Regions from separate parts of the Mesorhizobium sp. M0296 genome, predicted to be linked through region 2. Evidence: riboswitches for the same ligand, from Rfam matches in the RefSeq annotation. Region 2 holds a riboswitch; the other holds the start of a gene.
What was found. Region 2 has a riboswitch for thiamine pyrophosphate ahead of thiB (thiamine ABC transporter substrate binding subunit). Riboswitches for the same ligand answer to the same signal wherever they lie in the genome.
Positions count from the first base shown of each region.

Region 1: another riboswitch for thiamine pyrophosphate. It lies ahead of thiC (phosphomethylpyrimidine synthase ThiC); the one in region 2 lies ahead of thiB (thiamine ABC transporter substrate binding subunit).

Region 1 covers NZ_JAMYRZ010000035.1:52,176-59,382, forward strand. The annotation lists gene NKI97_RS27000 (YybH family protein) at 955-1,395, opposite strand; gene NKI97_RS27005 (Fic family protein) at 2,540-4,084, shown strand; TPP riboswitch at 4,267-4,383, shown strand; partial or broken gene thiC (phosphomethylpyrimidine synthase ThiC) at 4,489-6,323, shown strand; gene thiO (glycine oxidase ThiO) at 6,320-7,207, shown strand, end outside.
Region 2 covers NZ_JAMYRZ010000003.1:256,661-263,867, forward strand. The annotation lists gene NKI97_RS05475 (ABC-F family ATP-binding cassette domain-containing protein) at 1-720, opposite strand, end outside; gene NKI97_RS05480 (thiamine diphosphokinase) at 736-1,380, opposite strand; TPP riboswitch at 1,508-1,622, shown strand; gene thiB (thiamine ABC transporter substrate binding subunit) at 1,666-2,679, shown strand; gene thiP (thiamine/thiamine pyrophosphate ABC transporter permease) at 2,931-4,550, shown strand; gene thiQ (thiamine ABC transporter ATP-binding protein) at 4,547-5,338, shown strand; gene NKI97_RS05500 (M48 family metalloprotease) at 5,593-7,062, shown strand; gene NKI97_RS05505 (RNA polymerase factor sigma-32) at 7,076-7,207, opposite strand, start outside.

The sequences.
Region 1 (7,207 bases), on a different contig from region 2:
GAATGATTGCCGCTTGCAGACTCGACTAGGCTTCGCACATGTTACTGCACTGCTCCCGTCGAATGCCAGGTTTCTCACCCCTCATTGCAATATGCGCAGCCGAACTGGCTCGGCCAAGCCGGTTTCGGCAAAAGGCAGGCAGCTAGCGCGGCTCCCGCCCAAAAAGCCAGTTTCGAATATTTCATTGTTTACTCCAGCTGGCACGTGCCCGGTGGCAGCCAGCTGGAAACCTGGCGGAGCCAACCAATTGAGATCGTGAAACACTCCACTTACGCCAATGGTTACGCTCGCTGCCTATCGCCGCGCTGGCCCTAATCACCGTCCGTCGCGGTCTATAATGGGTCGGCTGGCTGCTCCGCGTCGCAATGCTGAATGCCGAAGGACTGGCGCGGCCATGGACAGGCAAGCGCAGGTCCTGATGCGATGTTTGGTGAATCCGGTTGCTGGGCTTGCATTCCATGGTGGTATTCGCTCGAATAAGCTTCTGGCGGGCAGTGTCCGTTCGAATGATGCTTTTGCGTTGCCTTGAGCGCAAGTTTTTGGCCAGCCAGCCAGCGCCTCCTCTTAAGCATGCTGCTGGTCAAGGCCCAGCGGCCTCTAGCTGCTAGTCCCCCCTCAACCAAGCCGCTGGGCCATACCCGCTAGAGCGAAGCGTGCTGTCTCGCACATTAGCAATCCCTTGCTTAAGCACGCTCCAGACTCGTTTCATGAAGCGGGGAATTGGAATTGGTGACGTGGTCGCAATCACCGCGACTGATCAGCGATCCGCCAAATTGGCGGCAAATCCATTGGAAAGCGCGCCAGACCGAAGCTATACCGCGCGGTTAGCCGGTCCCATCGTCCTGCCACTCGACAGCGCTGGCAATAGAGCACCAGATCCCGGTCAATACAGCCGCCCTACCCTTCGCAAGACAGTCGATGAGGGCCTGGATATCTATCCCTATTCGGCCGCACCTAAGTTCCAGATGTCCCGATGTAGGCGCCATGTCCCGTCGTCGCCCTTTTCCAGACGACGAGATACTTGCCCGCGACGGTGGAGAGGGCGCCGCCTTTGCTCGGCACACCGAGCGTAAATGCGCCAACTTCGTAGGCGAGATTCCCGCTCCCTTCCACTTCCAGCGCCTTCAGGGTGAGATTCTTCATCCCGGCCTTGATTGCGCCCTGCCAGAATTCTTCCACGCCCTTGCGGTCATCGACGCGTTTGCCGTCGGGTGGCAGCAGGGCGGCATCGTCGGTATACATTTGACCTACCGCTGCTGCGTTTCCGCTGTTGAAGGCGTCCATGAATTTTACCAACGCCGCTTCGATGTCCTCACGAGCCGAGTGGGCGGCCGCAGACAATGCAGACGAAAGAAGCAGCACAGCAGCAAATGCAAATGACTGAACCAGTCTCATTTCGTCCTCCCTTGCGTGCCCGACATGCCCACCCGATGAATAGCGCCGACCCGAGGGCGCCGCGGCGTTCGATGGCCAGGCGCGGATCATATTAGACTTATCTGATATGACGGCGCAAGCGCAGCTGCGACCCTCTGAACGACCAGCGTAGCAGCTGCCGGAGAGCTTCAAAGCGGCGGCTACCGCCTCACTGCCCTCCTCGTCTCGACGAAAGAGTTCGTTCGAATGATGCTTTTCCGTGGCTTTGCTCGCAAGTTTTCGTCAGCCAGCACAGGGCCTCCTCTTACGCTCGCTGGTCGTCAAGGCGGCCACTAGCTGACAGTCCCCCCGCAGCCAAGCCGCTGGGCCCCTCGACGTGGGGAACGAGCATTGGAGACGATGTCGCGCTTTCCGTTACAGCCCGAAGGCGGGTGACAGATGACCGCGTCAGCCTCTCCACCCCGAGCTACGATTTCACGCATTCGATCAGGCACAGCTCTCTCGGGCTAGCGCGCCAAGCATGAGTTAGCTCCCGAATGAGCAGGTGCCGCCCAGTTCAGCTTCGGCTCTTGCGCGCGCAAAGTATTGGGCGAGATCGATCGGCAGTCCGGTCGGCAAATTGGGGCAGCGATGGCGAGAATGAATGCCAGGAACTTCCCTTCGGTGCCGCTTCGTCGATCTGTTTGCCGAGAAGACGCGCGCGCTGCGTGCCGCCCCATACCGCAGAGAACTCACTTCAGGTCACACACACACACACACGACGCCACCGAGATCCTGCATCACTTTTCTACTCCGACGCCGCCACGTCACCAAGATCAGTCGCGAGCGTGATCGCGGCTATCAAATCGGGATCGCGCGCCGGAGCGCTCTATGAGTGAGCCCCGAACGGCGCGCTGCTCCTCGAGCAATCCGGCTCGACGTAAGGCGGGCCATCCGTGCCGGCCTCGTGACTAAGAGACGGGCGAATGGCGGTTCCTGGACTCACCTTTTTGTCTGAAGTCGCTTCCTTGAGCCGGTGGCGGAGTTCTTGCTTGATCGACTTCAGCACCGTCTTAGAATCGGTTTTCGGAAAATTTGTCTTGTAGCATCAATTTTCATGGAATAGGATCATTTTTCATAGGATTTGGCCGGCTAAACCAAAATTCGATGGAAGGATTCGCTTTTCATGCCTGCGGTGCAACAGCACCAATTTTCAGGTCCTGTTACCGTTTTTCAGGAACTCCGCCTTCCTGAAACGGCGACCCCGGCCGGGTACAGCGCCCTGATCGGAGCCTACAGGCTCGCCGTGCCCTTGCCCCGTAGGTTGTTCGCCACTGGCGAGCATCATCGCATTACCGAACGGGATGGCTGGCGGATCATGACCCCCCGCCACGCCCCAAATCCTACCCTCGAGGGCCACCTGACCTTTGCGCTCAAGTACGAGGGACTGGACCTTGCCGTCCTCAAGCGGCTGTTCCAAGTGACCGGTCCCGCGCCGATCGAGGCGCTGGTCCGTGAAAGCCCGACCGGCAGTTATGCCCGCCGCATCTGGTTTTTATATGAATGGCTGAGGGGCGCGCGTATCGATCTGCCGGACGCGGCGGCCGGACGATACATTCCGGTTCTCGATCCCGAGCTGCAGTGGCCCGGACCCGACAAGACCGCTTCGCGCTACCGCGTAAGGGACAATCTCCCCGGCACGCGTGAGTTCTGCCCTCTGGTGTTCCGCACCAAGATTCTGGAAAAATTCATCGGCCTTGAACTACCGCGGCGCGCGGAGGCAATCGTAGCGGACGTGCCGCGCGACCTCCTTGCTCGGACCGCCGCCTTTCTTTTGCTCAAAGACTCGCGATCAAGCTATGCGATCGAGGGCGAGCACCCGCCGCAAGATCGCATCCAGCGCTGGGGCCGCGCCATCGGCGAAGCCGGCCGCTGGCCGATCGATCGCGATGAGCTGCTGCGTCTGCAAAGAATTGTACTTGGCGACGCCCGTTTCGTAAGACTTGGCTTCCGAAAAGAAGGAGGTTTCGTCGGCGAGCATGACCGAGACAACGGCACGCCCTTGCCCGATCACATCGGCGCTCGGCCCGAGGACCTGCCGCGGCTAATCGATGGAATGGCAGCGTTCGATCAGGGCCCCGCGCAAAAGCTTGATGCAGTCGTAGCCGCCGCAATCCTCGCCTTCGGCTTTGTCTACATTCACCCATTCGAGGACGGAAACGGCCGCATTCACCGCTACCTAATCCACCACGTCCTTGCCATGCGCGGCTTCAATCCGCCGGGAGTGGTCTTTCCCGTCTCGGCCGCGATCCTGGACCAGATCAACGAGTACAGGGGCGTGCTCGAGAGCTATTCGCAGCGCCTTCTGCCGTTGGTGGAATGGGAACCGACGCCGCAATTCAACGTCCGGGTGCTGAATGACACCGGTGATTTCTACCGGTTCTTCGATGCAACCCCGCACGCCGAATTCCTCTATGCCTGCGTTCAGCGGACGATCGAACGGGACCTTCCCGAGGAAACCGCATTTCTGCAGCGCTACGATCAGTTCCGGCAGCAGGTGGACGCCTTTATCGACATGCCCGAGCGGTTGACCGATCTGCTCTTCCGTTTTCTTCACCAGAATGATGGACATCTATCGAATCGCGCGCGCGAAAAGGAATTCGCCGCGCTGACCAGTGACGAGGCAGGAAAAATCGAGGCGATCTACGCGCAAACCTTTGGTGCCCATTGAAGGTGTGATCATCAGGATCGATTTTTAGTCCGACGGTTTGCGATTCCCTTGTCCCTGCCTTCATCTCCGACGCTTGACTTGTCGCCGAGACATGCACGATTTTTTCCGCACGGTCTGACCGGCCGCCGATCAGCCGCGGCCAGAACGCGCTTGACAAACCGGAGCCGTCCCGTCCAACCTCACGCATTCACCAGGGGAGTCCCGGCAAGGGGCTGAGATACTGCTGGCTTTCGCGGCGCAGTGACCCGTTGAACCTGATCCAGTTCATACTGGCGTAGGGACGGTGCAAGCGCTTTGCGGGAGTTCACGCCCGAGGTCCTGTTTCGAGCAGGTCGACCAAAGCGTCTTTTCATCCTTCCGGCACAGAACTGGGTCTCCAATGCAACGAGCAAAGGAGCCTCAAGATGAATGCCCTCACCCCCGCCGTCTCGACGGGACCGCTGCCTGCCTCACGCAAAATCCACAAATCCGGTACCATCCACCCGCAGCTCAGGGTGCCGATGCGCGAAATCTCCGTCCATCCGACAGCCGGCGAGCCGCCCGTCACCGTCTACGATCCGTCCGGCCCCTATACCGACCCGACTGTCGAAACCAGCATTGAAAAGGGCCTGGCCCGGCTTCGCCACGAATGGATCTTGGCGCGTGGCGATGTCGAGGCCGGTGACGGTCGCCATGTCCGGCCGGAGGACAACGGATTCGCGACGGGCGAACGCCTGACGCCGGAATTTCCCATCCGCCACCGACCGCTCAGGGCCAAAGCAGGCAAGGCGGTGACGCAGCTTGCCTACGCGCGCGCAGGCATCATCACACCCGAAATGGAGTTCGTCGCCATCCGCGAGAACCTTGGTCGCGAGATCCTGCACGGCAAGCTTGAGCGCGACGGCGAGGCTTTCGGCGCGACACTGCCCGATTTCGTCACGCCCGAATTCGTGCGTGACGAGGTGGCGCGCGGACGGGCGATCATTCCCGCCAACATCAACCATCCCGAGAGCGAGCCAATGATCATCGGCCGCAATTTCCTGGTCAAGATCAACGCCAATATCGGTAACTCCGCCGTCACATCGTCGATGGCGGAAGAGGTCGAAAAGATGGTGTGGGCGATCCGCTGGGGCGCCGATACGGTGATGGACCTGTCGACCGGCCGCAACATCCACAACATCCGCGACTGGATCGTCCGCAACGCGCCGGTGCCGATCGGCACGGTGCCGCTGTACCAGGCGCTCGAAAAGGTCGGCGGCATTGCCGAGGATCTGACCTGGGAGGTCTACCGCGACACGCTGATCGAACAGGCCGAGCAAGGCGTCGACTATTTCACCATCCACGCCGGCGTGCGGCTGCATTACATCCCGCTGACCGTCGACCGGGTGACGGGTATCGTCTCGCGCGGCGGCTCAATCATGGCCAAATGGTGCCTGCACCATCACCGGGAAAGCTTCCTCTACGAGCACTTCGCCGAGATCTGCGACATCGCCAGAGCCTACGACGTCTCCTTCTCGCTCGGCGACGGCCTTCGTCCAGGCTCGATCGCCGATGCCAACGACGCGGCGCAGTTCGCCGAGCTGGAACGCTCGGCGAGCTGACGCAGATCGCCTGGGCGAAGGATTGCCAGGTGATGATCGAGGGGCCTGGCCACGTGCCGATGCACAAAATCAAGGCGAACATGGACAAGCAACTCGCCGTCTGCGGCGAGGCGCCGTTCTATACGCTTGGACCGCTGACGACCGACATCGCGCCGGGCTACGACCACATCACCTCAGGCATCGGCGCCGCGATGATCGGCTGGTTCGGCACCGCCATGCTCTGCTACGTCACGCCCAAGGAGCATCTCGGCCTTCCCGATCGCAGCGACGTCAAGATCGGCGTGATCACCTACAAGATAGCCGCCCACGCCGCCGACCTGGCGAAGGGCCATCCGGCAGCGAAAGTCAGGGATGATGCGCTTTCCCGCGCGCGCTTCGAGTTCCGCTGGGAGGACCAGTTCAATCTGTCGCTCGACCCGGAAACCGCGCGGTCCTTCCACGACCAGACCTTGCCCAAGGAGGCGCACAAGGTGGCGCATTTCTGCTCGATGTGCGGACCGAAATTCTGCTCGATGCGTATCTCTCACGACATCCGCGCCGAGGCACAGAAAGAGGGCATGGCGGCGATGGCGGCGAAATACCGCGAGGGCGGCGATCTCTACGTGCCGGCGGACGAGACCGGCGCACCGCTCATACCTCAGCCACGTGAGCGATCATGAGGGTCTTGGTCAAAGGGGCCGGCGTCGCCGGCCTCACCGCCGCCTTCGAGTTCGCCGCACGCGGCGCGGCGGTTACCGTTGCCGAGATAAGGCCTGCCCTTGGGGGCAATGCGTCGTGGTTCGCCGGCGGCATGCTGGCGCCATGGTGCGAGCGTGAAAGCGCCGAGCAGCCGGTGCTGGATCTCGGGCGCGGTGCCGCCGACTGGTGGGATGCCGCAACGCCCGGCCAGGTGACGCGGGCCGGAACGCTGGTCGTGGCCGCGCCGCGCGATGCGGGCGAGCTCGACCGGTTCGCCAGCCGCACGACGGGCTATCGGCGCGTCGAGGAAGATGAAATTGCCTTGCTGGAGCCCGACTTAGCCGGCCGCTTCCGCCGCGGATTGCTCTTCCCCGCTGAGGGCCATCTTGATCCGCGCCAGGCGATGGCAGCACTTCATGATAAGCTCGCGGCCACGGGGGTCGAGTTCCGCTTCGGCGCCGACGCCCAGCATGTTTTTGGTTTCGATCGTCAGATCGACTGTACAGGAATGGCGGCGCAAAATGACTGGCTGCGCGGCGTTCGCGGCGAAATGCTCACCCTGCGTATCCCTGATATCTCGCTGTCGCGCCCCGTCAGGCTGCTGCATCCGCGCTTTCCACTCTATGCAGTGCCGCGCACCGACCACCGTTTCATGATTGGTGCGACGATGATTGAAAGCCAGTCCGTCGGACCGGTTACGGCGCGTTCGATGATGGAACTGCTGGGTACCGCCTATGCCCTCCACCCGGCCTTTGGCGAGGCCGAGATCGTTGAAACCGGTGTCGGCGTCCGCCCAGCCTTTCCCGACAATTTGCCGCGCGTCGAAATCAAGGGTGAAATCATCGCGATCAACGGGCTCTATCGT
Region 2 (7,207 bases):
CCGCGCTGTCACCCCATAGCGCAGCCAGTGCTCCTCGCGGACGATCTGGCGACCGAGCTTGTGCTGCTCGCGCTCTTCCTCCTCCAGCACCGTGTCGCGCCATTCCTCGAAATAGCCAAAGCCCTTGTCGAGACGGCGGGTCTGGCCGCGGTCGAGCCAGATTGTGGCGCGTGACACGCGCTCGAGAAAACGGCGGTCATGCGAGATGACGACCAGTGCCGAGGAGGTGCGGGCAAGCTCCTCCTCCAGCCATTCGATGACCGAAAGGTCAAGATGATTGGTCGGCTCATCGAGGAGGAGAATGTCGGGCTCCGGCGCCATGACGCGGGCGAGGGCGGCGCGCCGCGCCTCGCCGCCGGAGAGGTCGTTCGGCCGTTCCTCGCCGGATAGGCCGAGATGCTCCATCAGGTAGGTGGCGCGGTAGGGATCGTCGGCCGGCCCGAGCCCCGCCTCGACATAGGCGCGGACAGTCGCAAAGCCGTCCATGTCGGGCATTTGCGGCAAGTAGCGCACGGTCGCCGATGGCTGGCGGAAGACTTCGCCGTCCTGCGGTTCGATCAGCCCGGCGGCGATCTTGAGGAGCGTCGACTTGCCAGAGCCGTTGCGGCCGACCAGGGCGATCTTGTCGCCAACTGAGGCTGTCAGGGCGGCACCGTCTAGCAGCGGCGTGCCGCCAAAGGTCAGCTTTATTCCGTCGAGATTGAGAAGCGGCGGCGCCATGTCAGCTTTCTGGGCTCAGCTTTCCGGAAGAGGATAGGGATGCGCGAGCAGCAGCGCGCGGCCGCTGGCCAGCGCGATTTCCAACCGGCCCCTGACCTCGTTGGAAATGGTCAGCGACGAGCCGAACGCAACCTCGACATGGTCGAGCGGCCATTTGGCGCCGGTGACTGTCAGGCCGGCGAGATCCGAAAAGCCGAGCACCGAAAACAGCGTGCCGTCGGCATAGTCGAAGTCAGTCTTTCCCGGCAGCAAGGGAATGCCTTCCTGTGCGCCGCTGGTCAAAAGCACTTCCGTCCCGCCTTCCGCCAGCCGGACGCTCAGCGCCAGATGCAGGAAGATGTGGTCGGTACGTTTGCCGCCGAAGGCGCCTGCGAGCACAAGGCTGGTCGCACCACGTTCGAGTGCGGCGGCGATAGCGAGTTCACCGTCGGTCTTGTCTTTTTCGGCGGGAAACACCTGCCGTGGCACGGCGGCCAGATCCTCCGGCAACTCGGCAGGCACCGAATCGAAATCGCCGACCCAGAGTTCCGGCCTCAGGCCCAGCATGCGGGCATGGCCGATGCCGGCATCGGCGGCGATGACACGCGAGCCTTCGACCTGGCGGTCGAGCAGCGGCGTGCGGATGAGATCGCCGCCAAGCAGGATGGTGAATGTGCTCATATCTCGTGGCCCTTACCAGCCCTGCCCCGGAAACGGAAGATGAAACGGCAGACGAAACGGAAGGCTGGGCTTTGGATGCCCGGCAAACTTCCGCTTGCGCAGCACTTCCGCCGGGCCTATGTGTCGCAACGCTCTAACGGGGTGCCGGACGCGATTTTCGCGGACCGGCTGAGAGGCAAGACTGCCAACCCGCTGAACCTGATCCGGTTTGTACCGGCGGAGGGATTAGACGTTTCGGACAGCCCGACGCCTCAATTCCTTTCAACGCGAACGAAGGAGGCGCCGATGCGCAGTTTTTTCCACTCTCTTGTCTCAATTGTCCTGCTTGCGGCATCCGCGCTCGCCTTGCCAGGGCAGGCATCGGCACAGGATAGGCTGACGGTCTATACCTATGAAAGCTTCACCGCCGATTGGGGTCCGGGACCGGCGGTGAAGAAGGCCTTCGAGGCCGAATGCAGTTGCGTCGTCGAATTCGTCTCGGTCGCCGACGGCGTGGCGCTGCTCAACCGTGTGAAGCTGGAAGGCGCCGCGACCAAGGCCGATATCGTACTTGGCCTCGATACCAATTTGACGGCGGATGCCAAGGCAACCGGCCTGTTTTCGCCGCATGGCGCAATATCGGGCGTCAGTGTGCCGGGCGGCTGGAGCGACGATATTTTTGTGCCGTTCGACTATGGCTATTTCGCCATCGTCTACGATACCGAAAAACTGAAGAGCCCGCCGAAGAGCCTCAGGGAATTGGTCGAGGGCGATGCCGGAGAGAAGATCGTCATCCAGGATCCGCGCACCTCGACGCCGGGCCTTGGCCTGCTGCTGTGGGTCAAGTCGGTCTATGGCGACAAGGCGCCGGAAGCCTGGGCCAAACTCAAGGCGAAGGTGCTGACGGTAACGCCGGGCTGGAGCGAGGCCTACGGCCTGTTCACCAAGGGCGAGGCGCCGATGGTGCTGTCCTACACCACCTCGCCGGCCTACCACATGGTCGCCGAAAACACCGAGCGCTACCAGGCGGCGTCCTTCGAGGAGGGCGAATATCTGCAGATCGAGGTTGCGGGGATCACCACCAAGGGTGCGAAGAACCCGCTGGCAGAAAAGTTCATTGCCTTCATGACCGGACCGAAATTCCAGGATGTCATTCCCGAAACCAACTGGATGTTCCCGGCCGGCAAAACCGACAAGCCGCTCAACCCGGCGTTCGACAAGCTGGTCAAGCCGACCAAGACCTTGCTGTTCAGCCCGGAAGACGTCGCGGCCAACCGCAAGGCCTGGGTCGATGAGTGGCTTGCGGCGATGAGCAAGTAGGGCTCAAGCCTCGTCGGATGTTTGCGCCAAGCCACCCCCCTCTGGCCTGCCGGCCATCTCCCCCTCAAGGGGGGAGGTCGGCAGCTTTGTCGCCTCTCCTCGTCCTGCCACTTGTGAGATTGGCGAAGGCGGCTGAGTGCGCAATCCCCCCCCTTGAGGGGGAGATGGCCGGCAGGCCAGAGGGGGGTGGGCTCGGCCATTGTCAGGTGTTTCCTTCGATCAACACCTGTCGTAGCGTCGGGTAGCGCGACATGCGTACGCGTCATCCGGCCGATCCCCGCGTCACTGCCGGCATCGTCGCGCTCGCCGCCATCGCGCTGCTGATCGGCGGTGCATTCGCCGGGCTCGTCGTCGAAGCCACACGCGACCTGTCCGGCGCCGCCGCCGCTTTCGATTCCTATCTCTTGCGCGTCGTCCGTTTCACGCTCTGGCAGGCTCTGCTGTCGACCCTGCTCTCCGTCGCACCGGCGCTGTTTGTCGCGCGTGCACTGTCGCGGCATCCACAGCTTTTCGGGCGAGGCTTCATCCTGCAGCTTTTCGCCGTGCCGCTGGCGCTGCCGGCCATTGTTGCCGCACTCGGTGTCTTGGCGCTCTATGGCCGCGCCGGCTATTTTGCCGGCACGCTGGGCGCGCTAGGCGGCCAGAGCTGGCCCGGCATCTATGGCCTGTCGGGCATACTCGTCGCCCATGTCTTCTTCAACCTGCCGCTAGCGACGCGGCTGTTCCTGGAGGCGTTGCAGACCGTGCCGGCCGACCAATGGCGGCTGGCGAGCCAGCTTGGCATGGGTGCTGCGCCGGCCTTCCGGCTGATCGAATGGCCACCGCTGCGTGCGGTCTTGCCCGGCGTTGCCGGGCTCGTTTTCATGCTGTGCATCACCTCCTTCACCATCGTGCTTACGCTCGGCGGCGGACCCAGCGCGACGACGCTCGAGGTTGCCATATACCAGGCGCTGCGTTTTGACTTCGACCCGGCGCGGGCGGTGACGCTGACCCTGCTGCAGATTGCCCTGACCTTCGTCGTCGTGCTGGCCTTGACGCGGCTCGGCGCCAATATGGTCGGGGATGCCAATCTGCCGGTGGCGCCGCGCCGGTATTTTTCAGCCGGTGCGGCCGAGACCGTGCTGAACGCATTGGCGATCGGGCTCGCACTGCTGTTTGTCGCCGGGCCGATGGCGGCCACGTTGGCAGCCGGGCTTGGCGCCGATCTCGGCCGCCTGGCCGGCGAGAGCGCGGTGCGGCAAGCGACGGCGACCAGTGCCGTGCTCTCCCTCCTATCGGCGCTGCTCTCTGTGGCGTTGTCGCTGTCGCTGGTCATGGCGCGCCGGGCGCTGGCGCTCACCCGGCGGCAGGGCCGGCGGACACTGCTCGAACATCTGGCCGACACCGGTGCGGGGTTCGTCCTGGTGGTGCCGCCCATCGTCATCGGCGCCGGCTGGTTCCTGCTCTTGCGCACCGTCGGCGATGTCTTTGCGATTGCCCCTGTCATGGTGGTTGCGGTCAATGCGGTGATGGCGATGCCGTTCGCCATCCGCGCCATCCGCCCTGCCTATGACGCGGCGAGCGAACGCCACGAACGGCTCTGCGCACAGCTTGGTATCTCGGGCTGGAACCGGTTGCGGCTGGTCGACTGGCCGTCGCTGCGGCGGCCGCTCGCCACCGGCTTCGCTTTCGCCATGGCGCTGTCGCTCGGCGATCTCGGCGTCATTGCGCTGTTCGGCAGCGATTCCGTGCAGACCTTGCCCTATCTGCTGCTGGCGCGCATGGGCAGTTACCGCACCGAGGATGCCGCCGGCCTGGCGCTGCTGCTCGGCCTTGTCTGCCTGGCGCTGGTGTTGGCCGCGGACTGGCTGGGAAGGGGCGAGAAATCATGATGCCGACCAGCCCGGAACAGTCCATTTCGGTGGAAAAAGGCGCGGCCGTACGACTCGATAATGTCTCGTTCAGCTATGGTGAAACGCCGCTTATATTCGATGTCGATTTCCCGGCGTCGGAAATCACCGCCATTATGGGGCCGAGCGGTTCGGGAAAGTCGACGCTGCTCAATCTGGTGGCCGGCTTCGAGACGCCGCGGTCAGGCCGCGTGCTGATCGGCGGCGCCGACGTCAGCACTGCGCCGCCATCAGCGCGGCCGGTATCGATGGTGTTCCAGGAAAACAACCTGTTTGCCCATCTTTCCGTCGAGCAGAATGTCGGGCTCGGCCGCTCGCCTTCGCTCAGGCTGAGCGAGGCTGACCGCGCCGCAATCGCCGCAGCGCTGAAGCGCGTCGGCCTTGCCGGCAAGGAAAGCCGGCTGCCGCGCGAACTCTCCGGCGGCGAGCGGCAGCGCGTCGCGCTCGCCCGGGTCCTGGTGCGCGACCGGCCGGTGTTGTTGCTCGACGAGCCGTTCGCTTCGCTCGGACCGGCACTGCGCGACGACATGCTCGACCTGGTGGCCGACGTCCATTCGGAGCAGCGCATGACGGTGCTATTCGTCACGCACCAGCCGGACGATGCGCGCCGTATCGGCCAAAACATGGTTTTCCTGGATGGTGGCACGGTTGCCGCGACGGGCACCGCGGCCGATTTTTTCGTCGGGGCTGGACCGGAGGCATTCCGACGCTATATCGGCTCGGGTCCGTTTGCGGTTGGATCACGAGATGTTGCCCGGAAGCGGACATAATTTATGGTCAAACCGGCGGAAGGCGAAGCGGCGCTTGCTTGCCATGGTCGAGGTAGTGTGGCTAGGTCCGCCAGGAGCTGGTCCGGCCTAGACTGTGATTTGCCCTTGCTGCCTCGTATCTGTCGGACGCACGAAGGACGCCGTAGCACTTGATTTTGCGCGTGATGCTTTCCGGAAATCGCGTCCGATTTTCGCGGTCACGTGCCAGGACTTGAAAGGAAGCCGATCTGCCGACCGGCATCGACAATCGGAGGGTGAAACCGCTGGCGCGCTTTCTGGCGCTGGCCGGTCTCGCTGTGGCGCTGGCAAGCTGCCAGATGTTCACGCCTCCCGACGTGCAGGAATCAGGCTTCCAGCCCTCCGACAAGCCGATCACGGTCGATAATGTCGCCGCCAACGGCAAGCTCGCTCAACTGGCGAAGGCCCAGCACCCGCGCATCCTCGCCACCTATGGCGGCGAGTATTCCGACCCCAAGCTCGAGCGCATGGTGGCCAAGATCGTCGGCAGACTGACCGTGGTGTCGGCCAACCCAACCCAGACCTACCGCATCACCATCCTCAACTCGCCCAACGTCAATGCCTTCGCGCTGCCGGGCGGCTATCTCTACATCACCCGCGGGCTGCTGGCGCTGGCCAACGATTCCGCCGAGCTTGCCGCCGTCATCGCGCATGAGATGGGCCACGTTACCGCCAACCACGGCCTGCAGCGCCAGCAGCTGGAAGCCGAAGAGGGGTTGGCGACCAAGGTCGTTTCGGACGTGCTCGGCGACAACCCGACGGCCAAGGCGGCGCTGATCCGCGGCAAGCTGAGGCTGGCCCAGTTCTCGCGCAATCAGGAGCTGGAGGCCGACGCCATCGGCATCAAGTCGATCGGCGAAGCCGGTTTCGATCCCTACGCCGCCGGCCGCTTTCTGCAGTCGATGTCGGCCTATACCGATTTTCGCTCGATCAGCGGCGCTACCGACGCCAGCCTCGACTTCCTGGCGACGCACCCCAACACGCCGCAGCGTATAGACCTCGCGCAGCGCCACGCCCGCCAGTTCGGCGCGCCCGGTGTCGGGTCGCGCGACCGCGATTCATTTCTTGCCGGCGTAGACGGGCTGCTTTACGGCGACACGCCGGAGGAAGGCTATGTGCGCGGCGAAACCTTCCTGCACCCTGGCCTCGGCGTGTCGTTCTCGGTGCCCAACGGTTTCGTCATCGACAATTCGGCGGCGGCGGTGACGGCGACCGGCCCGGGCGACATGGCGATCCGCTTCGACGGCGTTTCGATCGACAAGAACCGCTCGCTGACCGACTACATCCGCAGCGGTTGGGTTGCCGGCCTCGACGACAGCAGCGTGCGCCAGGAGACGATCAACGGCAACGAAGCGGCAACCGCGCATGCCGGCGCCGATGGCTGGCAATTCGACATTGCGGTGATCCGCGCCGGCGGCCAGGTCTACCGCTTGCTGACTGCTGCACCGTCGGCCAGCACCTCGCTGAGCACGGTGGCGCGCTCGGTCAGCGGCTCGTTCCGCATCCTGAGTGCTGCCGAGAAGGCGGCGTTGAAGCCGCTGCGTATCCGCATCGTCACGGTGCAGCCCGGCCAGACAATGGGCTCCCTGGCCGCACAGATGGTCGGCGTCGACCGCAAGCTGGATTTGTTCAGGGTGCTCAACGCGCTGTCGCCGGGTGCCGCGGTTTCGGCCGGCGACAAGGTCAAGATCGTCACCGACAAATAGCAGCCGACGCGATTCAGGCTGCGAGAAATTCCGGATTCTGCTTTACCAGCGCCGCCTTGAGCTTTTCCATGGCGCGCGCCTCGATCTGCCGGACACGTTCCTTGGAGATGCCGAGGGTCTCGCCGAGCGCTTCGAGCGTCGCGCC